DNA from 2 places in the Bacillus sp. ABR genome. Region 1 is predicted to be linked to the other one. Evidence: riboswitches for the same ligand, from Rfam matches in the RefSeq annotation. Region 1 holds a riboswitch; the other holds the start of a gene.
What was found. A riboswitch is a leader RNA that binds a small molecule or an ion and turns the genes downstream of it on or off. The one in region 1 is predicted to bind glycine.
Positions count from the first base shown of each region.

Region 2: linked by a shared signal. The riboswitch ahead of gcvT (glycine cleavage system aminomethyltransferase GcvT) and the one ahead of OIT90_RS00560 (amino acid permease) in region 1 are both predicted to bind glycine.

Region 1 covers NZ_JAOYSL010000001.1:117,804-133,067, forward strand. Annotated here, with positions in the region: gene OIT90_RS00550 (MFS transporter) at 1-176, opposite strand, end outside; gene OIT90_RS00555 (LacI family DNA-binding transcriptional regulator) at 616-1,635, opposite strand; glycine riboswitch at 1,900-1,979, shown strand; gene OIT90_RS00560 (amino acid permease) at 2,143-3,489, shown strand; gene OIT90_RS00565 (DUF3169 family protein) at 3,537-4,217, opposite strand; gene OIT90_RS00570 (helix-turn-helix transcriptional regulator) at 4,214-4,420, opposite strand; gene OIT90_RS00575 (NUDIX hydrolase) at 4,592-5,215, shown strand; gene OIT90_RS00580 (DUF4188 domain-containing protein) at 5,227-5,709, opposite strand; gene OIT90_RS00585 (PadR family transcriptional regulator) at 5,714-6,265, opposite strand; gene OIT90_RS00590 (hypothetical protein) at 6,420-7,313, shown strand; gene OIT90_RS00595 (hypothetical protein) at 7,524-8,477, shown strand; gene OIT90_RS00600 (beta-glucoside-specific PTS transporter subunit IIABC) at 8,819-10,678, shown strand; gene OIT90_RS00605 (glycoside hydrolase family 1 protein) at 10,683-12,149, shown strand; gene OIT90_RS00610 (PRD domain-containing protein) at 12,180-13,028, shown strand; gene OIT90_RS00615 (Rap family tetratricopeptide repeat protein) at 13,121-14,299, opposite strand; gene OIT90_RS00620 (ABC transporter ATP-binding protein) at 14,955-15,264, opposite strand, start outside.
Region 2 covers NZ_JAOYSL010000002.1:350,927-366,190, reverse strand. Annotated here, with positions in the region: gene OIT90_RS07245 (STAS domain-containing protein) at 1-699, shown strand, start outside; gene comGA (competence type IV pilus ATPase ComGA) at 877-1,947, shown strand; gene comGB (competence type IV pilus assembly protein ComGB) at 1,889-2,968, shown strand; gene comGC (competence type IV pilus major pilin ComGC) at 2,985-3,278, shown strand; gene comGD (competence type IV pilus minor pilin ComGD) at 3,271-3,717, shown strand; gene comGE (competence type IV pilus minor pilin ComGE) at 3,701-4,018, shown strand; gene comGF (competence type IV pilus minor pilin ComGF) at 3,927-4,457, shown strand; gene OIT90_RS07210 (hypothetical protein) at 4,454-4,822, shown strand; gene OIT90_RS07205 (YqzE family protein) at 4,897-5,091, shown strand; gene OIT90_RS07200 (DUF3889 domain-containing protein) at 5,125-5,403, opposite strand; gene tapA (amyloid fiber anchoring/assembly protein TapA) at 5,703-6,230, shown strand; gene sipW (signal peptidase I SipW) at 6,283-6,855, shown strand; gene tasA (biofilm matrix protein TasA) at 6,913-7,713, shown strand; gene sinR (transcriptional regulator SinR) at 7,781-8,116, opposite strand; gene OIT90_RS07175 (anti-repressor SinI family protein) at 8,150-8,314, opposite strand; gene OIT90_RS07170 (YqhG family protein) at 8,497-9,294, opposite strand; gene OIT90_RS07165 (DEAD/DEAH box helicase) at 9,309-10,979, opposite strand; glycine riboswitch at 11,228-11,334, shown strand; glycine riboswitch at 11,338-11,431, shown strand; gene gcvT (glycine cleavage system aminomethyltransferase GcvT) at 11,531-12,628, shown strand; gene gcvPA (aminomethyl-transferring glycine dehydrogenase subunit GcvPA) at 12,645-13,991, shown strand; gene gcvPB (aminomethyl-transferring glycine dehydrogenase subunit GcvPB) at 13,984-15,264, shown strand, end outside.

The DNA of each region.
Region 1 (15,264 bases):
AGAGCAATGAGTTTACCAATTCCGATCGCCGATACAAGCAAGCTGATTTTCGGAATATCTACATGGTAGCGCTCAGATAAGCTGTCCATGTTGGAAGCTACAATAATATTGATCATGCCAAGCATGAAGTAGTTTAAATACATGCCAAGTGACGATTTAATATAAGGATTTTTCATGTTCCCACTCCTATATTTGAAACCCCTTTAAGGTCAAATTCTTTGTATACCCTTTGTTATTGTTTCCTTCAAAATGAATAATATGAAGCCCATCACAACACCCCTTATTGATGAAAAAATAATGAATATTCATCTGTTCTTCAATCAAGTACATCGTTCTACTAAAATGTAAAAAATAATAACAGCCTTGATTAGGAAGTGAAACTTCATGATTTGATCAGAATCATAAAAAATCACTTTTAACTGTTTTTTGATAGAAATAACGATAGGACTAAATAGGTATAACGATATACTAAAAGAAGCAACGAGATAAATATACTCCTGCATTTTAAATGTGTCAAGTTTATGACTTTGTGATTTAAAAAAAGAAAAATGAAACAAAGAAATAGTTGACTTGTTCAATAAAAAAAGAGAATTGCTGCACACAATTCTCTTTTCATCATGATGGAGAGGTTTCTCTAATATGAAGTTGAGGTTTTAAAATCAATCTCTGCAGCTCTTCATCCTGATCGTTCATTTTATGATATAAAAGGTTCGCTGCTTTTGCCCCGATGGATCGGGGGAATGAAGAAACAGTGGTGAGCGGCGGATGGTACATCTCCGCTTCAGGAACATTATCGAATCCAACCACATCAATATCTTCACCTGGCTGGATGCCCCGTGCTGACAGTGCTTGCATGACTCCAAATGCAACTAAGTCACTAAAACAAAAAATAGCGGTAGGAGGCTCGGGTTGATCCATCACTTGAGCGAGTGCTTCTTTCCCGCCTTCACGAGTAGGTACGATATCAATAATAAGGGAATCATCAATCGTCAGGTTTTCATCGTCATGAGCTCTTTTGAAACCTTTCATCCGCTCAATCCAAGTCGATGAGGTCTTGATGCCGCCTAAGAAGGCGATACGTCGATGCCCCTTCTGAAGAAGATGATGAATGGCCATCCAAGTGCCTTGTTCATAATCAACACCGACATAATCACATTGCACATCTGATAATTCACGATTTGCAAGTACTTTTGGGGTGCGAATTTGATTTAACTGTTTGGCTGTCCGAGCCGAGCTTTTCGAAGCTAGGTTTAAAATGATTCCGCCCACTCGGTGCTCTACCATAGTGGAAATGAGCCGCTCCTGTTTATCGACACTGTCAAAGGTTGTACCAAGTAAAACAGTATAGCCTAGTGATTCAAGCGTGGTTTGCACGCCGATTAAAAATTCCGAAATAAAGGTGTTAGAAATATCTGTGACAATCACACCAACGATATTTGAGCTTTTTGACCGCATGTTGGCAGCTACGCGGTCATATACGTACCCTAAGTCTTCCATGGATTGAAGCACTTTGTTTCGAGTGGCTTCAGAGATTCTAGGATTATTTCGAACAACGAGTGATGCCGTTGAAGTCGAGACACCGGCATGCTTGGCGACTTCCTGTAATGTGACACGCTGTTTGTTCATTTTTTTCATTTGTCTTCACCAACTTCAATGGATTGCCTAACTTTGTTCATGATCAAGAGGGATTTCTCCATCAGACGAGCCGAACATCTTTTGGTTTATTATACATGAATTAGGGGGGATTGATGAAGTGAAGACATATGGGTATCACTGTAAATCATAAAAGATTACCATTGACAGCTTTCTGATTGAGGCGTAAAATATAAAATTATTCAGAAATAGCAACATTTTAATTAAATAACGAAGGCTATGATTGCTGTGGGTCACACTATAGCAGGAGCAGCTTCTGGAGAGACCGCATGTGTGTGCGGCGCCGAAGGGTTCACAATCTCAGGCAAAAGGACAGAAGAGTACGAAATATTGTATTTGTGATGCATGGATGATGCCGTGTATTACTTTTCTCTATTTTGCTATTCTTTTATGACCGTGAGATTGGAGCGCATCCAATCTCTTTTTTTATGGACTTTTTAAAGAGTTCATTATTTCAGTATAAGATCGTGTCGTAGGAGGGTGTTAGCATTGGCACAACAAGAATTAAAACGAGATTTATCAAACCGTCATGTACAATTGATTGCTATTGGCGGAACCATTGGAACAGGGCTGTTTTTAGGCTCTGGAAAAGCCATTCAATTGGCAGGTCCATCAATCATTTTTGCTTATTTAATTGTCGGAATGGCCATCTTTTTTGTCATGAGGGCACTTGGAGAATTGCTTTTATCGAAGGCGGGCTATCAGTCATTAACCGATATTGCAGAGGACTATCTCGGCCCGTGGGCATCTTTTGTGACAGGGTGGACCTATTGGTTTTGCTGGATTATGACAGCGATGGCGGATGTCATTGCGGTCGGAGTGTATGTGCAGTATTGGTTTGATATCCCGCAATGGATTCCTGCTATCATTTGTTTGTTGATTTTACTAGGATTGAATCTATTAACGGTGAAGCTTTTCGGAGAAATGGAATTTTGGTTTGCACTCATTAAAGTGATTACGATTCTATTACTGATCGGTGTTGGAATTATTCTTTTAATCATTGGTTTTCAAACCGATGCCGGACCGGTGACAGTAACGAATTTATGGTCTCATGGCGGGTTATTCCCGAATGGTGTCACAGGCTTCTTGCTGTCATTCCAGATGGTGATTTTTGCGTATGTGGGAGTTGAACTGGTTGGCGTATCCGCAGCAGAAACAGCCAATCCGCAAAAAAACATTCCCTCTGCGATTAATAAAATTCCATTAAGAATTCTATTTTTCTATGTGGGTGCGATCTTTGTTTTACTATGTATCAACCCATGGTCTGAGCTCAGTGCATCAGAAAGTCCTTTTGTGAAAACCTTTGGGCTCATTGGGATACCAGTAGCAGCGGGGCTTATCAATTTTGTTGTGTTGACGTCTGCGGCATCAGCTTGTAATAGCGGCATGTTCTCGACAAGCCGTATTCTGTATAATCTCAGTCATCAAAAGCAAGGGCCAGCTTCCTTTGGGCGTTTGAACAAGCACGCTGTCCCGAGTAATGCGCTATTCGTGTCAACGATTGTAGTATCGGTCGGTGCACTTTTAAGCAAGCTGATTCCCGAACAAGCCTTTGGGATTGTTACCACGATCAGTGCCATTTGTTTCATTTGGGTATGGAGTATTATTTTAATTTGTCATTTGAAATATAAAAAAACACGGCCTGAACTGCATGCAGCATCTACCTTTAAAGCACCGTTCACACCTTTTGTGAATATTTGCGTTCTTGCGCTCTTTGCAGCCATTCTCGTGATCATGCTCTTCGCAGATGCAACACGTCCTGCGTTGCTATTGACACCGGTATGGTTTGGTTTCTTATTTTTGATTTATGCACGAAAGAAACGCCGTGCATCGTAACGGACGGAAAAAGCACAGCCTTTTGACAGAGCTGTGCTTTTTATCATTTAACGATTTCTAATCTTCAACACATAATTTGCATTCAAAATGATCAAAACAATCCCAATGACCACGATCGAGAACAGTTGAGAGTGATTGGCTCCAAGCGAATACACAATCAAAATAAACATGGCACTAGTCAATAGAATATTCATCATTTGATACGTGTGAAACAGTCCGCCAAGCATGACATGCTTTTCCCCTTCGTCTGAAATGGCGAGCAGCTTTTTACTATAGTCTTTGTCGGACGGATTTGGTAGATTGCGATTAGGATAGACAAGTTTGAGGACGGATATCGCTGCATAAGAACTAATAATGGTGACGATAAATAAAGCAGCATTGACCAGAATCAACCAGAGTGGCTGCTCGGTGACGATGGTTATACCGATGGCAATAATGGACAAAATCGTACTCACCGTATTGGCTAATGTCGAATCAGTAAAGGTCCGATATTGCTTAGCCTCCAGTTCATCTTCCTCATCTCCAGAGACCGAAAGAGACACTCTTTTTTTCATACGTGAAATCCCTGAAAAACAATAAATAATCAATAAAATTGTCACTCCACTGATGACAAGAGTCGCTTCAAATGCAATATCAATAAGTGTCATCTCAAATTCGGCTGCCAGCAGACAGTAAGCACCGAGAAAGCCAAGGAGAGCACCTAAGAGCATTTTGTATACAGTTTTCATGATAGTTCATCCTCCTCGAATAGAAAAATACGTTCAATGGGTTCCTGAAAAATTCGTGAAAGCTTAACAGCGAGCAAGAGAGACGGCATTAATTCATCACGTTCCATTAAGCTGATGGTTTGACGAGAGACCTTTGCACGTTTCGCAAGCTCAGTTTGGTTTAAACCATCACGCGCACGAAGCTCTTTTAACCGATTTTTCATTCTGTCACCTCAAGTTTTAATTGAAATCTTTCCTTGATTGTAAAGCATTATATTCAATTTGACAAGTAAAGTTGTCAAATTGATAAAAATAATTGTCAGAAAGATCATCTTTATTGAAAAGGTGAACCATGATACGCTAAAGGAAAGAGAAACAGAAAACAGGTGATGGCCGTGTTCATTGATCAATTAAAAAATGACTTACATCAATCACAACCGTTGTTCATTGGAGAAGAGACAGCGTTCAAAGCAGCAGTCCTGATCCCTTTAGTACAAGTAAATGGAGAATGGTATATATTATTTGAGGTACGATCGCTCACCATGAGAAAACAGCCGGGTGATATTAGTTTTCCTGGGGGCAAGCTCGACGGCAGCGAAACAGCACAGGAGGCTGCACTGCGAGAAACACATGAAGAGTTGGGCATTCCGCCAGAATCGGTCGATGTCCTTGGACAGCTCAGTCCTTATATCGCTTCTCCATCCTTCGTCGTATACCCATATGTCGGTATCATTGATGAGCAAAAAGTGAAACACTCCTATAATCAAGAAGAAGTAGAAGAGACCTTTACCGTGCCTCTATCATGGCTCAGCCAATATGAGCCGTACCTACATCATGTATCCGTTCAGCCAACACCAGGAGAGGACTTCCCTTATGAAAAAATCATGAATGGTGAAAAATACAGCTGGGGGAGCCGGTCGATTGAGGAATGGTTTTATGATTATGAAAACTACACCATATGGGGATTAACAGCCCGCATATTAAAGCATTTTGTATCTGTTGCAAAAAGAAATTCCTAGAGAATCGCTCTCTAGGAATTTGTTGTATTCAGCCGTTCCTTCGCTGTTTGTTTTCCTTTATCAATTGGAATAGGCGCTCTCGCTTGGCTCAGTCCGTAGGAAGGCATGTTCACGTAGATGGATTCATACGAGCCGGCTTGAATTTGATATGTTTCATGATAAATGCCGACCGCATCATTATTTCGTGCCATTTGGTTAAATCTTTTCCAAGCAGCCAAATGCTTCTCCATCTTGGCATAGGCAAGGAGGTCATCTGTTGATTTCCAATATTGAATCATCGCTGTCGTGCGTAATCCAAAGTAATTCTCTGTTCCAAGAAACCCTAGCTCCTCTTGATGGGTATACAGCTCCTTGATCATGCCAGGCATCGCCATGAACACAGGCATCCATTGATGAATGGCCCAGCGTTTGTTGATCCTCATTCCGATAATGAACACCACAATCGAATCAGAATTGTCCGTTGTAAATCTGCCAGCACGTATGTCTTTTTTCATTCATTTACCCTTCCTTCTTCATCGAATGGAATGTCTCCACGCACCAATCAATTCCAGCTTGAGCCACTCTTTTCCCATAATCTAAAGTAAACAGCCAATACTTCGCATCCGCTTCATCTGGGTACAGCTCTTGAATGTTTTGTTCAATCGCAACATATGTCTCATAACGAATACGGAGCTGCCTCTCATAATCCTGTAAAAGCGCTAGTTTTTTCTCAAACGAAAGATATTGACCGAAGAATAATTTTAATAACACCTCATTCCGCTCTGTTGGTAACTGATCGAGCGGCTGCGCCAGCCATTCTCTTAACGTGTCCAGTCCTTTTTCAGTCAAATGATATTCCCGCTTGTCTGAGCGACCAGAGCTAGCAGCAGGTGAAACCTCCGCAAGGCCTTCCTCGACTATTAGCTTTAAAGCTGGATAAATTTGTCCATAACTGATTTTCCAAAAATGATGCAAGCTCCTATCAATTAATTGCTTCACTTCGTACCCTGACTTACAATCTGTCGTTAAAATACCTAAAATCGCATACGTCGTATCATTGTATTTTTTCATATCAGCACACCTATCTAAAAGATATATCATTTAGATATATAATAAATGATGGGGAGTGGCAGATACAAGGGGTTGTTGAAAAATAAATTCGATAAAGGAGGTGACTCACTCATATATTGATAGAAAAAATGAAATTCTGTCGGTGGAGGTATGTATGAATAGATCGAAAATCTGGATCGTGGCAATTCTAGCGGTACTAATCATGGGTGCTGTCAGCTGGATAGCATATCAAGCAAATGCAAAAAAGAGTGTATTGAATCAATCTTACGCCTTTGCATATAAGACCAAGAATCATGTGAACTGGTTCAAAGTAACGGAGAAAAAAGGGAAAGTAACAGGTCATCTGAATGAAACCATTTTGGAGGAAAACCCAAAAAGGCATTTTGATCCTAATCTATTTATCAACAAATATAAATTAACCGGCAAAACGATTGAAAACGGTTACGAATTTCAAGTGAAGCAAGGGAAAAAGACGGTCACATATGAAGTTCACCTTGCTGAAAAAGATCTTTCTGTGAGAAAACAAGGTGAAAAACAAAGCATCACATACAAAGCAGTCGATCAAACAAAACTACGTGCTGTTCAAAAGGACATTCATGACCGATATGAAGAACTGATGGAGGACACTGAAAATAGATTTCATGATTATGTAAGAAACTTCATCAAAAAAGTAACAGGTACTTACGGTTATTTGTACACGTCAGAGGATGGTTCATATCAGCTATTTCTAAAAGTAAAACGCATGCATATTGAGTCTGAATGGTCAGGATCTTTTCTGATGAGAACCGTTCCTGGAGATAGTAGTGAAACTTATAAAGAAACAAAATATGAGGCCAGAGGTATTTCGGACGGTATGATGTTTGATTTGGTCACTTACCCTGGGATTGAAAATGATTTTATTGTAGGTGAAACCGATCGAGACGCAACCTCAATTAAGCTTCCTTTTAAAATGGCAGGCGGTACAATAGAATTTAAAGCTGTCACGAAAGAGGAATATCAAGAACAAACGGAAGCATTTAAAAAGCAGGCTGAAGAAAAGAAAAAATAGACCGTATTGGATCAGGTGAATATGGGTTAATAACATATCTGAATTCTCCATGAAAAAAAGGATATTATTTGCATAGATGTAAGATATAATTACTAAAATATTTATCTAAATTTTCTAGTATCTATTTTTAAGTAAATAAGAATTTAGTTGAATATATGGTAAAATATTGTTGATGTTGATTTCTCAAATTAAATATTAGAGGAGGTACGTATGAGCAAATTGAAAATCTGGGTCGTGTCTATCCTAGCCGTACTCATCTTGGGTGGAGGCGGCTGGACAGCATATCAAGCAATCGCACAAAAAAATTCATTGAATCATTCCTATGCATTTGCGTATAAAACTAAGGATAGACTGAACTGGTTCGAGATATCTGAGAATAAAGGCAAAGTAACAGGTCATTTGAATGAAAGCTATATAGAAGAAATTTGGTGGGACCCTCAATTATATAAAAAACAATATGTCATAACCGGCCATTCAAAAGAAAATGGGTATGAATTTCAAATGAAAAAAGGAAAAGAAACGATCATATACGAAGTTCATTTTTCGGGGAAAAACCTTTCTGTGAAAAAACAAGGCGAGAAGCAAAGCACGATTTATAAAGCAATCAATCAAAAAAAGCTAGATACGTATCAAAAAAAGATTCAAAATCGACATCAAAATCTAGTTGATTCATCAGAAACTAGATTTTATGAAAATATGAGACACTTCAGGGATAAAGTGGCGAAAGTATATGGTTTTCTATATACGGCAGAGGATAAACAACTATTTTTACAAGTGGAAAGCATGCATGTTGAGAATGGATGGGACGGCTCCTTTTTAATAAAAACTGTTACTGAAGAAGGTTGTAAGCCCTATAAAGAAATGAAAATAGAGGTCGGGGGCTTTACTGATGGGGCAGGATTTTTCGAAATGAGCTATGATCCTATAATTGAAGATGGTGTCATTATAGGTTCGACTGATCGAGATGCAAAATCAGTAAAGCTGCCAATTAAAAAGACAGACGGTACAGTAGAGTTAAAAGCTTTCACGAGGAAGGAATATAAAAAACTCCCTAAACCATATATCATGACAGGCGATTCAATAGAGTTAAAAGCTGTCACGAAAAAGGAGTATGAAAAACAAGCGAAAGCATTTAAAAAGAGGGCAGAAGAAAAGAAAAAATAGATGAATTTAAACCAGATGAGTGAATCAACTTATCTGGTTTTTTGTGGAGAAAAATATTGTTGATTGATGATAGAAGGAACAAAAGAGTAGAAGGTTTCCTATAAGTGAATAGAGAAAAGTATTTTAGGTATATAGACCCTAATAATTTTTAGAAAAATAAATGTTGACGCTTTCATATAATGCGTATATACTAAAAACAAATCCAATATGAATAAATTAGACATGTGACTGGTCATGCAGGCAGGATCTAAAAACGATGAATTTTTCTTTTATTTGTCGTTTTAGGTCCTTTTTTTATTGCCAAAATATAGGTCTCGTGTATGAGAAAAGGGGGAGAAAAAATGAATTACACACAAGTTGCCAAAGACGTTTTACAGCATGTAGGTGGCAAAGAAAACATTGCGCACCTTGAGCATTGTTCAACAAGACTTCGCTTCACACTCATTGATCAGAAAAAAGCAGATGTACCAGCACTGGAAAAAACACCGGGTGTCATAGCTGTCAGAATGACAGGACAATGCCAAGTAGTCATTGGGAATGACGTCATTGAAGTGTATCAAAAGGTAACAAATTTAATAGGCAGCAGCTCATCAAGCCAAGACGTGCCATCCAATCAGCCAAAAGAAAAAAGAAAAGCAGGCACAGTTCTGTTAGATTTCATTGTCGGTGTCTTTCAGCCGCTTGTACCAGCTATCGCAGGCGGAGGAATTTTAAAATCATTTCTTCTCCTTTTCTCTTTATTAGGCTGGATGGATGCAAAGGGACAAACCTATCAAATACTGAACATGGTAGGTGACGCACCACTTTACTTTCTGCCTTTACTAGTTGCTGTAACGACGGCGAATAAACTAAAAGTAAACCCACTGGTCGCACTATCAGCAGTCGGTGCGCTTCTTCTGCCGAACATGACGGCGATGCTTACAGAAGGTGCACAATTACTGTCATTCGATGTGAAAAATATAGCTTATGCGTATCAAGTGTTTCCAGCCATCCTTTCTGTATTGCTTTACGCGCAAATGGAAAAATTCTTTACACGGTTTTCACCAAAACCAATTCGGATTTTCTTCGTTCCGATGATGTCATTGGTCATTACTGTACCAGTTACGCTACTTCTGTTAGGACCGATTGGTTTTACAGCGGGGCAAGGTTTTTCATCTATTATTCTTTCGATGTTTAATACGGTAGGCTGGGTAGCTGTCGCCATTTTAGCAGCGGTCCTCCCATTCATGGTGGCATCAGGCATGCATAAAGCAATGGTTCCTTATGCAGTCACAACGATGGGAACCCTTGGGAAAGAAGCACTTTATTTGCCGGCATCACTTGCGCATAATATTGCGGAAAGTGGAGCGTGTTTCGCTGTGGCACTTCGAACAAAAGACAAGGTACTTAGATCAACAGCCATTTCGGCAGGGATATCAGCCTTTTTTGGCATCACAGAGCCAGCGTTGTATGGTGTGACACTGCAAAATAAGCGAGTTCTAGGAAGTGTCATGATTGGTTCGTTTGTTGGCGGAATTTTCATTGGATTAGTTGGTATACAAGCCTTTGTGCTTGTTGGCCCTGGTTTAGCAAGCATGTCGATGTTTATATCAGATGAGCTACCGCGAAATCTGATGTTTGCTATCATTGGAGCGGTCATTTCGTTTATTGTCGCCTTTATCGCTGCTTTTGTATTAGGTAAAGATCGAACAGTAGAAGAAAAGACAAAGGACCAAGCTGGGTTTGCTGAAAAAATTGGAGCAGGCGAAACATTCAAGAGCCCTGTGATTGGCCAAATGATCTCTCTATCTGAAGTGAAAGATGATATTTTCTCTTCAAAGGTCATGGGAGAAGGAATTGCCATTGTACCTTCAAAAGGAGCACTTTATGCACCTGTAGATGGAGAGGTAACCTTGCTGTTCGAAACAAACCATGCACTTGGTATGAAAACGGACCATGGAGTTGAAGTATTATTCCACATCGGCATTGACACCGTTCAGTTGGAAGGGCAGTATTTCCATCCAAAAGTACAGGCTGGAGATCGTGTTCAAGCGGGTGATTTATTGATTGAATTTGATCTAGAAAAAATCATGGAAGCAGGATATGATCCAGTAACACTTGCTGTAGTCACAAATACAGATCAATATGATATTAAGGTACAGCCATTACAAGAGGTCAATCGTCAAGATACATTGATGGTTGTTACACAATTAGGAGGCTAATCATATGACAAAAATCAAAGGTTTTCCAAAAGGATTTTTATGGGGCGGCGCCATTGCTGCTAACCAGGCAGAAGGCGCCTGGAATATAGATGGAAAGGGGCCGTCTGTTGCAGATATTGCAATGTACCGTTCCAACTTGAGTGTAGAAGATTATGAAGGCCATCTTGCAGTTACCACTGAAAATATAGATCGTGCGATGAAAGATCCAGACGATAAAAAATACCCAAAACGCAGAGGTGTCGATTTCTATCATCACTATAAAGAGGATTTGGCTCTCTTTGCTGAAATGGGATTTCAAACACTTCGAATTTCTATTGCATGGAGTCGTATCTTCCCTACTGGAGAAGAAGCGGAACCGAATGAAAAAGGGCTGCAATTTTACGATCGTGTATTTGCAGAAATGAAAAAACACAACATAGAACCGATCGTGACTCTCTCTCATTATGAAATGCCTTTAGCCCTTAGTGTGAAATATAACGGCTGGGTTGAAAGAAAAGTAATTGACCTCTTTGTGAAATTCGCCAATGTTTGTTTCGAACGTTATAAAGATGATGTGAAATATTGGCTTACCTTTAATGAAATTGATAGTATTCACCGCCACTCTTTCATTACAGCGGGAATTATTCCTGATCGCTGCCCAGAAGGAAAAGTAGAAGAGACGGTGTACCAAGCACTTCATCATCAATTTGTCGCATCTGCTCTCGTAACAGCAGATTGCCATCGTATCATCCCAGGCAGTCAGGTAGGATGTATGCTGACAAAATTGACAACGTATCCGCATACGTGCCACCCGAATGATGTAGAACAAGCTTTGAAACAAAACTTAGAAAACTATTTCTATGCAGATGTTCAGGTGTTTGGCGAGTATCCGCCACTGATCAAGCGTATGCTTGAGAGAAAAGATATTCATATTCATATGGAAGCAGATGATCTTACCATTTTAAAAGAAAACACAGTAGATTTTATCTCATTTAGCTACTATATGTCTTTAACGGAATCAGCCCAAGAAGGATTAGAAGAGACAGAAGGGAATACCATTCGTGGAGTCAAAAACCCTTATCTTCCTTCAACTGATTGGGGCTGGCAAATTGATCCGGTTGGTCTGAAAATTTCTTTGATCGAATTGTATGATCGCTATCAAAAACCTCTTATCATTGTCGAGAACGGCATGGGTGCAAAGGATGTAGTTGAAAGTGATGGCTCAATCCATGACGACTATCGTATTAACTATTTCAAAGAGCATTTCCGTCAGATGAGAGAAGCTATTGAAGAAGGCGTCGATCTCTTTGGATATACGAGCTGGGGCTCGATTGATATTATTAGTGCAGGTACATCACAAATGTCAAAACGTTACGGCTTCATTCACGTAGATCAAGATGATGACGGGAACGGGACATTAAAACGATCTCGAAAAGACTCATTTTATTGGTACCAAAAAGTCATTGAGACAAATGGTGAATCGCTTGATTGAACACCACAATCATGAAAACAGGTGATGACGATGTTTAAAATCAAAAAAGTTTTAAACTCGAGCGTGGTCCTGGCTGAAGATCAGAACCAACAGGAGATGGTTTTGTTCGGCCGAGGAATTGGCTATGGCCAGAAACCAGGTCAAATGATAGAAGAGAAAAAAGCGGACCAAGTCTTTATGTCAGTCGATAACATGAGAGCAAAAGAATTTCTTCAATTGTTAGATTCAATGGCTCAGGAGTTTATCGATTTAACTCAGCAAATCGTCCAATATGCAGAAAAACGTTTAAACTCAACTTTAAATTCAGGTGTTTATTTTACCTTAATGGATCATTTGAATTTTGCAGTGGAACGTCATAAAAAGAATATTAATATTACGAATCGTGTGTATTGGGAAATCAAAAATTACTATACAGAAGAATTTGAAGTAGGGAACTACGCACTTGAGTTAGTCAATGACACATTGGGCATACAATTACCAAAAGAAGAAGCTGCCAATATCGCCTTTCACTTGATTAATGCATTAGGTGAAGAGTCCGAGTCCAAAGATGGTATGAAATACGCCAAGATGATCGGAAGTATTGTTAATCTTGTGCGCTATACGTTGAATATGAAAATGGATCAAGAGAATATTCATTACAGTCGGTTCATTACACATGTGAAATTCTTTGTAGAGAGATTTTATGCTGATAAATTATTATCAGATCAGGAAAATGAGTTATTTGAACAAATTGCACATTTATATCCTCAAGCGATGGATGTTGCTTTTAAGATCAAAGATTATATTAAACAGGTGCATAGTATCATCATTCCTAATGATGAGCTTACTTATCTTGCGGTACATATACACCGCCTTATTTCTTATCAGCAACTAAAATAAATGTGGAACCACTTGCCTTGATGAGGCGAGTGGTTCTTTATTTCAAATGTTTATATTAAGTTCCGATAGGTCGTTCTGTTGTACCATTTTCATCATTTAATGAATTGAAAGTCCCTGTTTGTCCTAAAACAACGATGGTCAAAGTGATAATCAATAAACTCATTTTTTTCATTAGAATTCCCCCAGTCAATGATAGGATGTTTCATGCGATCAGCTTCCTTTAAAAAGAGATAGGCTTGATGAATTGCTCCCAGCTCTTCAAAGTGTTTTGCTGCTAACGCACTTAATTCACAGACTCCTTCAGCATCTTTTAATTTTTTAAGAATGCTGATTTCATCGAAACAGGCTTGAGCTTTTTGAGCCATATCTTCAGTGAAATATAGATGGTAAAGCAAATTCATTTTTGCTGTATAGATGGGGCATTTCTCTGATTCATGTTTTTGGTTAACCAATTCGAAGTAATAGAGAGCTTGTGTCCTTTCATCGATAGAGAGTAGCTCCTTCATTAACATGTACATGGAGTGATGGAAGTAACACGATGAGAAATAGTCTTCGTCACTAAGAGCCTTTTCTAGGGCATCGATACATTTTTTTGATTCGCCAGCTTCGGCATACAAAATGCTGATATTATGATAAAGCTGTGATGTTAGAAAATGATCGTTTAGACTGTCTGCGATGTGTAATGCTTTTTTGTAGTAATTTTCTGCCCTTATAAAGTCGCCAATGTCCATATAATTAGCAGCGGCGATGACAAAGGCTGCAGCTAGTCTTCTTTCATATCCTTCATGGCTTTTGAAAATATCAATAGCATTCTGAATGTAGTGTAGAGAAATTAGGCTTTGACGAAGCAGCATATATAAGTTGGCAATTTTCGTATGGAATTCTGCTACTTCTATTTCATCAGGAATGTGTTGTAGTTTTTTCTCGGCAATTTTAAACAGTCCAATGGCTGATGCATAGTCTCTTTTATATGACGCGTAAAGGGCTTTGTATAGGTAAAAATAGTATTCAATTAAGTCGTTTGTTTTAGAGGGGCAATCTGGCTCTAGCTGTTCCTTCAGTTTCGTACCTCTTCGTTCATATAACATGAGCTTATACTTGCCTTCTAGCAATGAGTAATAGGTCAAGACCTCCTGATTCTCTTCCATTTTTTGAAGTAATTCCTTTACTTCTGTATACATTGCTTTTGCACTGTGTACATCATGCTTGCGAATTGCAATTCTCCAATCATTTAAACGATTCCCCACCTGTTCAGCAGAAATGATAGCCATGGAAATTTCACCTCTTTAAGATCCTTTCACCTGTTTCATAAAAAACGATATCACAATTTTTGGTAAAATATAATCGTTTCGGTGAGGCGATTGACAAGGGGTAATAAAAAGGACCTAAGGTCATGTGATGTACGATATTGTAAGGGAGAATGCTTGTTAACACAAATGAATAAAATCTCTTTTTAGAAATCTAAAAAAGGGTTATATACAACGGGTTTTAAGATAATGTACGAAAATACCGCTCATATATTTGATATAAAGAAATTTTAGCTATTTAAGAGGGGAAATGGAAGGTCGATCTAGGAAAGAAAATCAGGTATGATGTTGCTAGATCATGAGATAAGAAACTGATAGATGACGACAAAAGTAAGTATTAAACACAAACTCCGACCTTTAAGAAAGGATGTTGAAATGAAAAAAAGATTTCAAAGCTTAAACAGACAAATCACAGTCATTATCACGACTCTGTTACTTGTTTTAGTGACTCTATATATGTCAAAGAGATACTTTTATAGCAAAGAAATTGAGCTGTTGATAGAATCTTGTCAACAAGCTGGCGGCAAAATCATCTTAGAAACAAATAGTTTGTCTATGGATTACTCGTTTGAGTGCCAGAAAAAGTAGAACAGGCAGTTTCTGCCTGTTTGTACTCAAATTAAAAACCTAAATCTTGCAGCCAATGATTTAATCTCATTTCTCGTTTCTCGACAGTTGAATGATCATATCTTCCTAATTGTAAACTGTCTGCCATTTCTCCGTCATTCATAAACATGATTCTTTCAGAACGAAGAGCCACCTTGGGGTCATGTGTAACAAGTAGCAGTGTTGCTCCTTCAGAGTGGATTCTTGAAAAAATATTCATTACTTCCTTTGTTGTACTGGAATTAAGAGCACCTGTAGGTTCATCAGCGAAAAGTATATCTGGTTCATTCATGAGCGCTCGGCAGATAGCGGCTCTTTGAAGC
Region 2 (15,264 bases), on a different contig from region 1:
GCAACACTTGTGACACTGTCAGACAAAGTAGAAAACCATTTGAAAAAGTGGTCTGTTGATATTGCTCGAGATCGAGCAGTGCACGAGGTGCCGTTATATGAAATCATTGGACAATTTAAGATTTTCCGCCACATTTTCTGTTCGAGAATTGAGACATTCACCCAAGAAACAGAGCTTGAAGTGACGCTGCAAGATGTGTGTCAGTGGAATCAGCATTTTCACGCCACATTTGATGATATGATTGAGCGTTTATCAGAAGAATATGACCGCGTCACACTCAGTCAGCTGAATGCACAAAGAGAGATGATTCAAGAACTGAGTGCCCCTGTTATTCCGGTATCAAAGGAAATCGGGATTTTGCCATTGATCGGAGAAATCGATACGTACCGGGCTAAAATCATATTGGAATCTGTGCTAGAACAGGCTTCAAGACTGCGTTTAACGCACTTATTTATTGATATATCTGGCGTTCCTGTTGTTGACACGATGGTTGCTTATCAGCTGTTTAAAGTGGTCGATAGTGCGAAGCTATTAGGAATTGAGACGATTATATCAGGCATTCGCCCAGAGATCGCTCAAACTGTAGTGAAACTCGGCATTGATTTCTCAAAAGTAAATACAGAACACAGCCTTGCAAAAGCTTTAGAAAAAAGAGGATTTCGCATTTTTGAAGAGCAGCAGCAAGAAGCCACATTATGACGAAAAAACCTGCACTTGTAAAAGTCAGGTTTTTTTATATGCTCTTTTCTAAAAAATGATGTGATGCATCTTGAGTTGAGGGTTTTCATGCTTTATTAGTCATGAAAATCATAAAATGCTCTTTTGTCATTCAGGTTCCTCCATTCTACAATGTGATCAATGAAAGGAGTGATCCACTTGTATGGGATTGAATATTTAAGGCAAGAGCTGCTAGAAGAAGCATGCCGCATGAGAGCATCTGATGTGCACATTGTCCCAAAAGAAAAGGAAGCGTTGGTATCTTTCCGCGTAGACTCAGATTTAATCCAGCAGCGAACCATTGATAAAAAAACCGGCGAGCGGCTCATTGCTCATTTTAAATTTTTATCTTCTATGGATATCGGGGAAAAAAGGAGACCGCAAAATGGGTCATTAGCTGTGATACTAAGAAGCGGCCAGGTGTTTATTCGAATGTCTACCTTACCAACTGTAAATGATGAGAGTTTAGTGATTAGAATATTGCCGCAGGATCATGTTCCGAAAATAAAACACCTGTCACTATTTCCGAAAGCTTCAGCCAGGTTATTGTCATTTTTGAAGCATTCGCATGGGCTCATTTTATTTACCGGTCCAACCAATTCGGGGAAAACAACAACCCTCTATTCACTGATCCAGTTTGCAAAAAAGAATTTCAACCGAAATATTATTACGCTTGAAGATCCTGTGGAAACAAGAAATGAAGAAGTGTTACAGGTTCAAGTAAATGAAAAAGCCGGCATTACATATGCCGCAGGATTACGCGCTATTTTAAGACATGATCCAGATATGATTGTGCTAGGAGAAATAAGAGATGCTGAAACGGCCAGAACGGCGATTAGAGCAGCACTGACAGGCCATTTAGTATTGAGTACGCTCCATGCAAAAAATGCAAAAGGAGCTCTTTATCGTATGCTTGAATTTGGTGTCACGATGAATGAACTTGAGCAAACGATGGTTGCGATTGCAGCCCAGCGATTAATCGAGCTCACCTGTCCTTTTTGCGGAGAAACATGTCAGCTTTACTGTAAATTAAATCGACCGATCAGACGAACAAATGTATTTGAACTGCTGTTCGGAAAAGAGCTTGGTGAGTGTATCAAGGAGGCTAAAGGAGAATTTGCTCACTCGTCATATGAAACACTGCAAAGATTAATTCGTAAAGGAGTGGCACTTGGCTATCTATCAAAAAACACTTACCATCGCTGGGTTTATGAAGAAGCGAGCCTCTAAAGTATGGTCTAAAAAGGACCAAGCTGAATGCCTATCAAAACTGGCTCAATTAATTCAGGCTGGATATACATTGATTGAGGCATTAGTGATGGTGAATATCCAGTTATCAAAACAACAGCGGCAGCAATTAAAACTAGGTATTCAGTGGCTGCACGAAGGCGAGCCTTTTTATGTAGTGCTCGAGCGACTCCATTTTCAGCGGGAAGTCATCGCCATACTATGTTTTTCTGAGAAGCATGGTAGTCTAGCCCGTGCTTTAGAACAAAGCGCCCGTTTTTTAGAGAAAAAAGTCAAGCAGTTAGACACGTTTAAACGCATGTTGCGTTACCCGCTCTTCCTCATCTTCACGGTTTTGATCGTGCTGATACTCGTTCAGAATATGATCATTCCTCAATTTTCTGTTTTGTACTCATCGATGGATACCCGCATGTCTTGGCTGATTCAAGGAATGTTTGGAATGTTTCAATTCCTTCATGCTTTTCTGCTCATCACCAGTTGTCTGTGTATTTGTCTTACCGGCTATTATGCTTTGTTTTTTAGGAAAAAGTCGACGCTTGAGAAATTGAGGGTGATGAGTAAGCTGCCTTTTTTATATAAAGGGATGCAGCTGATGCATACATACCTTTTTTCTCTTCAGCTAAGCGGACTGCTTCAGGCTGGATTATCGATGTACGAGGGTTTGCAAGCTTTTAAACAGCAAAGCTACTTACCTTTTCTTCAAGAAATAGGTGAACAAATGATGGATGAGTTAAGAAAAGGAGAAAGCATGGCACATCAAGTAAGTGAGAGTCCTTTTTTCGAAAAACATTTTGCAGCCATCATCAAACATGGTGAAGCAAGCGGGATGCTAGCAAGAGAAATGTACACGTACAGCCAATTTCTATTAGAGAATGCAGAGCTGAAAATTGAAAAATGGATGTCTTGGCTGCAGCCGGTGATCTATGGTGTGACGGCACTTCTTATACTCATCGTATATTTATCTATTCTTTTACCAATGTATCAACTAATGGAGCAAGTGTAAGAAGGAGGACAAAGACATGAATGATAAAGGGTTTACCCTGTTAGAAATGTTAATTGTCATGCTCGTGATATCCATTCTTTTACTCATTACCATACCGAATATCACACGTCATCACCAAGCAATTCAAGCAAAGGGCTGTGAAGGGCTCAAATCAATGGTCAGCACACAAGTGATGGCGTATGAATTGGAGCATGATGGGAAGACGCCATCTTTAGCTGAGTTAGAAAAAGAAGGTTATGTTAAAAAGGGATTAACCTGTCCTAATGGAAAAGCGATTGTCATTCAAAACGGCAACGTGAAGCATGAATAAATTACTTTTACATGAGAAGGGTTTTACCCTCATAGAGCAGCTAATGATCTTACTAGTTCTATCGATTCTATTGTCGATCATAGGAATGAAAATCCCAAATTTAATAGTAAGCGCTGAAGCCAAAAGACAAGTAAACCTCATGAAACAAGATCTTCAATTGGCATCATATACTGCATTTATCAAAAAAACACGTGTGCATGTTGAGATCCAACCGCCGCATGTATCTTATCAGGTAATAGATCAAAAGAGTAACGAAGTCATTGCTTCTTATCAGCATAAAAAGGGCAGCATCAAGACTTCTACATTCTCGCAAGGTATCTATTTTAATGAAAATGGACATCCAAGCAGCGGTGGATCTCTCATTGTCGAATTTGGCAGTCAAACGTATAAACTCACGATTTATTTAGGAAGCGGGCGAATCCATGTTCAAAAGCAATAGAGGGTTTAGTACGATTGAAACGCTGTTTGCTTGTCATATCTTCCTATTTGCAGCCCTTGTGATTATGCCGGCCTATGAAAAAATCATGATGGGGAAAAAGGAAGTAAGAGCCAAACTTGATGCTTACCAAATCTTGCATGAACAGATGAATGAAGCGTTCATAGAAGGTAAAAAATCTTCTGTCAAAAAGAAGCGAGGCGACAACACATATGTATTCAATTGGAGTAAAGAGAAGGGATGTGTATCATACAAATTGCAAGAAAAGCAGACGATATGCTTTCACCAGGTTGTGGAACGGTGAACAAGGTTTTACCCTTGTCCAGGCTTTGTGGCAATTGCAGCTATTTTTGTTCCTCTCTTTTGGCTGTGTACTGATCTTTTCAACAGCTGAGAAAGCCCTTCCTTTTGAAGAGATTAACCGATTTTCACAAATGGAGTGGAAACAGACTGTCCTGCAATTAGATGAGGAATTAAGCCGTGCAACGGCAGTTCGATCGGTGCAAGGAGGTAAAGCGTTAGAGTATGTATCTGATCAAGGGCGAGTGGTAACGATTGAGCCATATCAAGAGATGCTTCGAAAACGAACGGATCAAACTGGACATCTTCCTTTATTGCACAAGGTAAAACAATTTCAGGTGAGAACGAGTCAGCATAGAGCCATCCTGAAAGTCACAGATGGATCTGGTAAGGTTCATGAAGCCGTTTTTTTCACATATAAAGGGGTGGTTCCGAAATCGTGAAAAGAGAGGAAGGGTTTATCTATCCGCATGTGCTTGCTGTGATCCTATTTTTTCTCTTGATCCTAGGAGCGATAACGATGGGCTTTCAAAAAGAGCTGAGAAGTGCAGAGCTCACGATTTCTTTTTATAAAAAACAGCATCTTTTTAGGGTGGGTGTGAGTGAAGCTGCCAGCTCAGTAAAACGCATTTGTGAAAAGCAGAAGATCTATATTGATACAGAAGAAGGGCATGTGACACTGAAGCAGATGAAATGCGATCAACAGAAAAAACGTGTCCTCGCTTTGGTGAGGGTGAAAACAAAGGATGGCTTATCCGATGAGCGGGAGCTGATGCTGGATTGGAAGACCGGTGAAATCATGAGATAGGCAAACCCTGATTAGCCAGTGTATAAAATCATCCTCTTTCTGGTAACACTTGAAGGAAGAAGAGGTGAATTTGCTTGAAAACAAATGACTATGTAAAATATATGACGCAGGAAATCATTAAATATATGAATACACCACGAGACGAACGGAAGGAACACAAACAAGAAAAAATGGAAACAAAACCGCCGTTTTCACAGCGATTATTTGGGGTTCTGCCGTTTGGCTTCTCCATGATGCTTAAAAAACGTCAGCGACATCGACGAAAGTAAAAAGCCGCCAGCAGGCGGTTTTTTTATGCCATTTTAGTTGTATTCCTCCACAACAATCACTTTATTCACCTTATTTGAGTAAGGATTATAGGAAATGGTGACAAACACCCCAAATTCCTTTGTATGGTCTTTTAACGTAATATGATACTGTTTTACAGATTCCTTATCGCGGTGGCGGTCCCATACTTTTTGTTTAAATAAGACTTGCGTTAGCGGGTATCTTTTTTTAGCTTCTTTGACTGCTCGCATTTCCCATTGGTCTGTGGCGGCAGTCAAACCTCTCGCATCCACAGGTTTGACGTCTAGCATCATAGGACTCAGCAGTAAACTGAGCATGATTATGATTTTTCCATATTTCACTTAACATCACCTCACCTCTTCATATCCTGACCAAATCCTACATTTTTATGTAAGTTTTAAGAAGTACAAATGTCACACAAAAAAATATTGAATATGGCGAAAGAATGAGAAAATGGAAGAATTTTCTCGCAATTGTTCTTGTTTAAGAACAAAATGAACTAATTTGACGTTTTGGGTTTTATAGGTATTTCCTTATACTGTATATAATCGTTCTTTTTAAAGAACAACCGTTCAAGGAGTTGAAGGGATTAATGAAACAGTCGCTCTTTGTCCTTTTTTGTGCCATTTGTTTGATGTTGACATCTTTCCTCATGACACCAACGAATGCCTCTTTTAACGATGTCGAGCACAAAAATTTTGTTATGAAAACATGTGAAAACTTTGAACAGACAGATCAGCATTGTCAGCCTAAAAAATGGGATCAAAGTCAATTGGAGCTTGTCGATCAAACGATGATCGAAGGAACAGTCTGCGCACCTCAAAGGCTGAGCATGACACTAAAAAATAGTGGACAGCCTATTGCGTACTCTGAATGGAAGTGGGAATTACATAAAGTGGGAAATGGTCAGGAGCCATTACAAGATGGTCATATTCTTGAAAAGGGCTCCATAAAGTCCCTATTGTCGCAAGAAACAGCGACTGTCACGACAGATAAAGCAAAAACAAATGGAATCTATGCATTTAAAATCTTTTATCCTAAAGGATTTGGCGCATCTGATCAGCCGTACTTTTGGTCTAAACAGATGGTGCTCTCAAAGTGTCAAGAAAAGGCGTCCTAAATGGAGCTGTCTTTTAAAGTGAAAAAATGATATGCGAAGGGGAGAAGGGGTCATGAAAAAATGGATGAAGATGTCTGGGAGTATTCTTTATGTGGTGGTGTTCACGGTGATGATAGCCTCAATTATTGTCGTGTTGTCATCAAGAACAACAGGAGGAGAACCTCAGATTTTCGGTTATCAATTGAAGCAAGTATTATCAGGTTCGATGGAACCAGAATTTTCAGCTGGGTCACTGATTGTTGTAAAGCAGGTCGCCTCACCTGAGACGCTCAAAAAAGGAGATATTATTACGTTCCAAACAAAACAGGATCAGTCCTTTGTGACCCACCGAATTGTTGGGGTGAAAGGAAAGGATGCAAATAAAGCGTTTGAGACGAAGGGTGACAATAATATGTATCAGGACGGCACGCTGGTAAAAGCGGATCAGGTGACTGCGCAGTATATGGGAGTGAACATTCCTTATGCAGGAAAGCTTCTTTCGTATGCAGGGACATCAGCTGGAACTGCTTTGCTCCTTATTATACCGGGTGTCATGCTGCTTGTTTATTCAACTATTCATTTTGTGGGCGCAGCGAAACACCGTAGACACACGGCTGATGTACATATGTCAGAGGAACAAGCTTAAATCGTTTGTAACCTAATCAGGTTTCAATAAAACAAAATATTAGGGGGTTTATTATTCATGGCAATGAAGAAATCAATTCGTTTAGGTGTATTATCAGGGGCTTTAGGTCTTGCATTAATCGGCGGGGGAACATGGGCGGCGTTTAATGATTTTGAAAAGGCAAATGCGGTCTACTCGACAGGAGAGCTGGATTTATCTGCTAAAGAGAACTCCGGCGCCATCAACCTTTCGAACTTAAAACCTGGTGATCGGATCAAGAAAGAATTTCATTTTGATAATAAGGGATCACTAGCGATAAACCAAGTGCTGATGAGTCTTGATTATAGCCAGTTTACAGATGGATCTTCCGCGAAGAATGGCGGTAAGAATACAGCTGAAGAATTTCTCAGTCAGTTTCAGGTGAGTGTTCTGACGGTTGGAGCCGAAGGTGGAAATGGTTATCCGAAAAACATTATTTTAGACCATGCAAACCTGCTTGACTTGCATCAATTAACGTCAAAACAGGATCAGACCGCATTTGAAAAGCTTCGTCATGCCGTCGATGAGAAGTTTTTACATGAAAGTGGGAAAATTAATGTAGCAACTGTTGATGGAACAGTGGCTCCAGAGTATGACGGCATTCCAAAGAATCCGTTTGATTACGATAAAGTGGAAATGACCATTGAATTTATCAATGACCAGACGAAGGATAAAGCTGGTCACTATATCCAAAATAAATACCAAGGCGATGCGATTCAAATTGATCTTTCCTTCGAAGCGACTCAGTGGAATGGTTTAACGATCAATCCAAAAAAGCATACGGATGAAAAAGGCTACGTGAAAGAAAACGAAAAAGCACACAGCGAAGATAAAAAATAAAGCCAGTCTTTAGGCTGATATCAAGATCTGCATAGCAATTGGAGGAGTATGCGCTAAAACGTGCGCTTTACTCCTCTTCTTGCTTTTTTCTCCAGATTTGATAATCTAAAAATTCACGAAATTGCTTTTTCGAAACCCCTGATGTCATTGCATCTCGAACTAGTTTTTCCCATTCACTATCTAATTGACCATCGTATTCGGTTTCATCTTTTTCGTTTAAAAGTGTATGAACCGAGACGTCCAGAACAGCGGAGACTTTTTCAAGAAATTGAATGGAGGGGTTTGTTTGCAAGTTTCTTTCTATTGAGCTTAAATAAGACTTCGCTACCCCAGCCTTTTCGGCCAGTTCTGATAGTGAGTAGCCTTTTTCATTGCGGTATTGTTTAATACGCTGGCCAATCAATGTCATCACCTTCCTTTCGATATTATAGCACATTCAGAAAGGTTTGATAGAATGACTTCTTACCAGAGGGGGAGACTCAGAGGACTTTTCATTTGATTTGAGGAAATGACGGACTTCTTCAACTGTTAGTCCTGCCTTGCGAGCTTCACGTAATAATTGAACCCATTCACTGTCTAATTTGTTCGTTTTCTTTTCCATACAAATACCCTCCTAAAATACTGAATCATGTATTTCAGGCACTTAACGCATGAAATGGAAAGACATAGGTGGTAAGACCTCATAGTTTGCTTGCGTCATGTTTCCGCCCAATACAAACAGACAAACTTAGCTTTAGACTGATCGAAAATTGTAAGTCACATAAAAGGGGAGGGGACTATGGGTCAACCTCCTCTTTTTTGCTGTAAGTAAAAAAGTCCGCCATTTTCAATCGTAAGACTGATTTTTGGTTCGTATAAAGTTTTGAGTGCTTGCCTTTCTATTTCATATTCTACAGATGTGTCTGAAGTCCCTTCATAAAATTGGTTTAAAAGTTCGGAGTCTTCTTTCCATTTTTGAACGGCTCGCACTGCCCAGTCGTCCGGCTCCTCATGGGCATAACGCTCCATAAGGCTGTAGAGCCGTTTGATTCCGCTTTCTGGCTTAATCATTGTACTCATCGTAAAACAATAATCGGGAATTTGAGACGACAGCTCACGAGCTTCCAGCTTTTCTTGAAATTGTTCAATGACTTCTCCGCGTATAAGATGGAGTCCTAATGATAAAAGCTTATCCTTCTTCCGGTCTGCAAGGTAAGAAATTTTTACATTGAGACCAAGCCATGGCTCAAGTGCGATTTGATTGTTCGTGAGCGGGCTGACTCGTTCATAAAGCCGGATAAAACGGCCCTGTTGTTTGACCGCCTCAAATATTTGAAATAACCGGGGGGAGCCGAAATGGATGAATTCACCACTGACCGTATCACCCGCTTTTTTTTGATCTGTGATGAAAGTCAATTGCCGCGGTTCAGGTACACCGCCAGTTTTTTCAAGCCAGTGCCAATAAAAAGGACGGTTCATAATCAATTTATCCATTTCGATTGTCAGCTGTACGGTCATATGTCCTGCACTTTCTTCTAATATGCTGCATTGATTCGCCTTGAAAAAACGGAGAAGAAAGGTGTGAATGTCATGCTGCTCCATTGATCAACTCTCCTTTATGAGCCCTGCTGTCTCTTTTCTAAAAGTGGTGTTTGTGCTTCAGTTAAATAAGAAGCAAATTGGGTTAATTTCTTTTTCATGTCTCCATCAGATTCATGCTGGAAGAGAATTTGATGCAACTCTGTTTCGACTTCTTCAATATCAATTCTCGTTAAAATATCATCTAAATCGCCTATGACGTTTTCGAACAGCTGAATTTTTTCATATAAAAGCTTTAAAATATGCTCTTCAACTGTTCCGTTTGTTGCCATATTGTAAATGTGGACATCTCGTTCTTGGCCAAGGCGGTGGATACGTCCGATTCTCTGTTCTAAACGCATCGGGTTCCACGGGAGGTCGTAGTTAATGATTTGATTACAAAACTGAAGGTTGATCCCTTCGCCGCCAGCTTCTGTAGCAATTAACACTTGCGCCCGTTCTCTAAATAAATCTTTCATCCAATCTTTTTTACCCCGCTTAAAGCCGCCACGAAATGGCACGGAGCTAATGCCATTTTGCTGTAGAAACCATTGTAAATAAATTTGTGTTGCGCGGTATTCGGTGAAAATAATGACTTTTTCATTTAACTGTTGAATGAGTTTGACCACTTCAAGCGCCTTTGAGTTTTGCTCCACTTGATTGATTTTCTCCATGATTTGCGCTATAGCAGAAGAGCCGAGAATATGCTTTTCTTCTTCCTGCATTTTTTTAATCGTCATATAAACTGCCTCACGGCTTGAACAGCATTCTCGTTCCAAGGTCATAATGGAAAACATATGCTTTGTATAAGACGGATTCTCTTTCAGCTTGCAGATTTCATCATACAATGCTTGTTCTGTCGGAGAAAAATCAATGGAAATCGTTTTGACATGTCGTTTTGTCCACTCGATGCCTGTGTCTTGTCTTCGGTTTCGAATCATCACTTTATTGACGAGCTGTTTTAATCGGTCATGGTCTTCAAGCTGCAAGTCCTTTTTGGCAAAGATATCTTTAAATTGATGTTCATTTCCTAGGTGGCCCGGCTTCAGAAGGGAAACGAGATTAAATATTTCTCCGATCCGGTTTTGAATAGGTGTCGCTGTCAGCAGCAGACAGAACTTCTTATTCAGGTTTCTCACAAATTCATAGTTTTTCGTTTTATTGTTTTTCAGTTTGTGTGCTTCATCGATAATGACCATATCGTAGGCAATCGATAAAATCGTGTCTCGATGCGGCTGTCTTTTGGCTGTGTCAATGGAAGAAACGACAACGTCGCACTGCTCCCACACATAGCTCTTTTTTTGTTCAACAGCATCAATATAAAATTTCGTCCGCAGCTCCTGTACCCACTGAGATACAAGGGAGGCGGGGACGAGAATAAGAATCTTTTTGGCAAGTCCACGAATCATGTATTCTTTGATAATGAGTCCTGCTTCTACGGTTTTCCCTAGGCCCACTTCATCTGCTAGAATGGCTTTCCCATTCATTTCTTCTACGACTCTTCTGGCTACTTCGAGCTGGTGCTGTAAAGGTGTGAATGCAGGCAGGTGCGCAGGAGCTTGCAGTCCCTCGAATGAATCAATGGCTGTGACTTTTTGAACCTGCGTCGCTAATCGATACATATCCCAGTTCGCCCAGGGGCCGTCTGATGAAAGCCGCTGCTGAAATTCATTTGTCCATTCCTGATCAAAAATCGTTTGAATATTCAATGTGGTCGCCTGCCTTTCTAGTAGGATCTGATAAATTGTTCTGTTTTTAAACGCTTCATTTTTTAAGAGGTCTCTAAAAGACTAGATATATGAATAAAAGCGAACGATATCGAAAGGTTATTTTAAAAATGTTAATGATTTTTCTGTTGCTCTCCATCCATTTCTAATGGTAGGATGTTGATAAGTGATCTAGAAAATAAGTCACCCATTTTGATAGTATGTCCAATAAATGTGAAAAATATGAGCGGATGATGGTATGGGGAGAGACTTGGCGGTTATTTTGCACTGGCAGGCGCCGAAGGAGCAAGCTGAATGATTCAGTGAATCTCTCAGGCAAAAGTACTCTTACCGGACGCAACTCTGGAGAGTGTTTGCTGATCGTTTTAGCAAACCACCAAAGGGGAAAACGCACAATGATGTTGTGCTGTAAACTTTCAGGTGCAAGGACAGAGACTTCTTTTTGATAAAAGGGAGCGCTCTGTCCTTTTTTGCTGTGATTTTTTTCTGAAAATTCAGCTTGCATTTGCACTAAAAAAAGGGGGAAACGATTGATGTTGAAACGAACACCGCTTTTTCATGCGTATGAAACGTTTGGCGCAAAAACCATTGACTTCGGGGGCTGGGAATTACCTGTCCAATTTTCTTCCATTAAAGAAGAACATGAAGCTGTTCGAACAAAAGCAGGGCTTTTTGATGTGTCTCACATGGGTGAGGTGGACGTCAAAGGTCAAGATGCCCTTCCTTTTTTACAAAGGTTATTAACCAATGATGTGTCTAAGCTGACAGACGGTAAGGCACTATATACAGCCATGTGTTATGAAGATGGCGGAACGGTAGATGACCTGCTCGTCTACCAAAAAGAAAAGAACCACTATTTACTTGTCATCAACGCATCAAATATCGATAAAGACGTGGATTGGCTTTTGAAGCACCAAGAGAAGGATGACGTATTGATCAAAAATATATCTGATCAAACCGCCTTGCTAGCGCTTCAAGGACCTCTTGCAGCTGACATCATCAAAGAGGTGGCGGATGAAGAGGTGACATCGCTTAAACCATTTACGTTTTTATCAAAAGCTGAGGTCGCAAATAAAGAAGTGCTCGTTTCCAGAACAGGCTACACAGGGGAAGATGGCTTTGAAATCTACTGCCAGTCAGAAGATGCGGTCCACCTTTGGTCCGCTTTATTAGAAGCGGGGCAGCCAAAAGGATTAATACCGTGCGGACTCGGTGCACGTGATACCTTGAGATTTGAAGCAAGGCTTCCGCTTTATGGCCAGGAGCTGACAAAGGATATTTCTCCATTAGAAGGCGGAATTGGTTTTGCTGTCAAAACGGATAAAGAAGCTGATTTTATCGGAAAAGCAGCACTTAAAAAACAAAAAGAAGAGGGACTGAAGCGAAAGCTTGTCGGCATTGAAATGATTGAAAAAGGGATTCCGCGTACAGATTATCCAGTCTTTTCAGGAGAAAAGCAGGTTGGGTTTGTCACAACGGGCACTCAATCCCCAACATTAAAGAAAAATGTCGGGCTTGCTTTGATCGAAACCTCAGAAGCGGAGCTTGGGGCAGAGGTGGAAGTACAGGTTCGCAAAAAGCGTCTAAAAGCCAAAATCGTCACAACACCATTTTATAAAAGAACCAAATAACGAGGGGGAATAGAGGATGAAGCACAGATATTTGCCGCAAACAGAGCAAGATCAGAAAGAAATGCTGGATGTCATCGGCGTTCAGTCGATTGATGAGCTTTTTTCAGATATCCCAGAGAAGGTGAGATTCAAAGGAGCATACAACATCAAAGAAGCCGCATCTGAAACAGCGCTTGTCAGGGAATTATCCCGGCTAGCTGCAAAGAATAAGGATACAGTTTCCTATGCATCGTTTCTTGGTGCTGGTGTATATGATCATTACCAGCCTGTCATTGTCGATCATGTTATCTCACGCTCTGAATTTTATACAGCGTATACACCTTATCAGCCGGAGATTTCACAAGGTGAATTGCAAGCGATCTTTGAATTTCAAACAATGATTGCTGAGCTGACTGGTATGGATCTAGCCAATTCCTCAATGTATGATGGCGGGACGGCACTAGCAGAAGCGGCAATGCTTGCTGCGGGACACACAAAGAAGAAAAAAGTGGTGGTTTCTGAAACGGTTCACCCTGAATCAAGAGCGGTGCTGAAAACATACGCCAAAGGACAAAACATTGAAGTTGTTGAAGTGCCTGCGAAAAAAGGGCAGACAGATTTAGCTGCACTGGAAAAGGCCGTCTGCGATGATACAGCAGCAGTTCTCGTGCAATATCCAAACTTTTTTGGTGTCGTCGAGCCGTTAAAAGACATTGAACCCATTGCACATAAAGGAAAAAGCCTGTTCATTGTCTCTAGCAATCCCCTCGCACTCGGGCTATTGACGCCGCCTGGTAAACTTGGGGCAGACATTGTCGTTGGTGATGCGCAGCCGTTCGGTATCCCTGCGGCATTTGGCGGACCTCACTGCGGATATTTTGCTGTGACGAAAAAGTTGATGAGAAAAGTGCCAGGTCGTTTAGTCGGGCAGACAGAAGATGAAAATGGTGTTCGTGGATTTGTCCTGACTCTTCAAGCGCGTGAGCAGCACATTCGAAGAGATAAAGCGACGTCAAATATTTGCTCGAACCAAGCATTAAATGCGCTAGCTGCTTCTGTTGCCATGACGGCACTAGGGAAAACAGGCATAAAAGACATCGCCTATCAAAACGTGCAAAAAGCCCATTATGCCAAGACGCAGGCAGAAAAATATGGACTGCAGGCGGATGTAGAAGGGGCTCATTTTAATGAATTTGTGATCAAGTTACAGGAGCCTGTGAAAGAAGCCAATAAACGATTGCTTGAAAAAGGAATCATCGGCGGCTACGACTTAGGGCTAGACTACCCAGAGCTTGAGCAGCACATGCTTGTAGCCGTGACAGAGCTGAGAACAAAAGAAGAAATTGATACGTTTATCAAGGAATTGGGGGATCGCCATGAATAAACAAGATCAGCCGCTTATTTTTGAATTATCTAAAGAAGGAAGAATTGGGTACAGCCTGCCTGATTTAGATGTACCTGAACAGGAGATCCCGTCTTTATTTGATAAGACGTACATCCGTGATGAGGATGCTGAGCTCCCTGAAGTATCTGAGCTTGATATTATGCGTCATTATACAGCATTATCAAGACGCAATCATGGGGTCGATTCTGGATTTTATCCTCTTGGCTCTTGTACGATGAAATATAATCCAAAGATTAATGAAAAGGTTGCACGCCTTGCAGGTTTCTCGCAGGTCCATCCACTACAGGAGGCAGACACTGTACAAGGTGCATTGGAATTACTATACGATCTAGGTGAACATCTTGAAGAAATTACGGGGATGGACGCTGTGACATTACAGCCTGCGGCAGGAGCACATGGCGAGTGGACGGGACTCATGATGATCCGTGCGTACCATGAAGCAAGAGGAGATCATCAGCGTACAAAAGTCATTGTGCCTGATTCTGCTCATGGAACGAACCCGGCATCTGCGACAGTCGCTGGATTTGAAACCATTACTGTCGCATCTGATGAAAACGGGCTTGTTGATTTAGAAGATTTACGCCGCGTTGTTAATGAAGAAACAGCTGCTTTAATGCTTACAAACCCGAATACACTTGGCCTCTTTGAAGAAAACATTTTAGAAATGGCTGAAATCGTTCATGGAGCTGGCGGTAAACTTTATTATGACGGAGCCAACTTGAATGCGGTTTTAAGTAGAGCAAGACCAGGAGATATGGGATTTGATGTTGTCCACTTAAATCTTCATAAAACCTTTACAGGCCCACACGGAGGCGGAGGTCCTGGTTCAGGTCCAGTTGGCGTTAAAAAAGATTTAATTCCGTATTTGCCAAAGCCGGTGCTTGTAAAGAAGGAAGGTCGTTTTTACTTTGAATATGACCGTCCGGAATCAATCGGGCGCGTGAAGCCATTCTATGGCAACTTTGGCATTAACGTCAGAGCCTATGCGTACATCCGCTCTATGGGGCCAGACGGCTTAAAGGCTGTAACCGATAATGCCGTGTTAAATGCGAACTATATGATGCGCCGCTTAAGTGCTCATTATGATTTGCCGTTTGATCGTCACTGTAAGCATGAATTTGTCCTTTCAGGTAAACGTCAGAAAAAATTAGGTGTGCGGACACTGGATATTGCCAAACGATTACTTGATTTCGGCTACCATCCGCCAACGATCTACTTCCCGCTCAATGTAGAGGAATGTATCATGATTGAA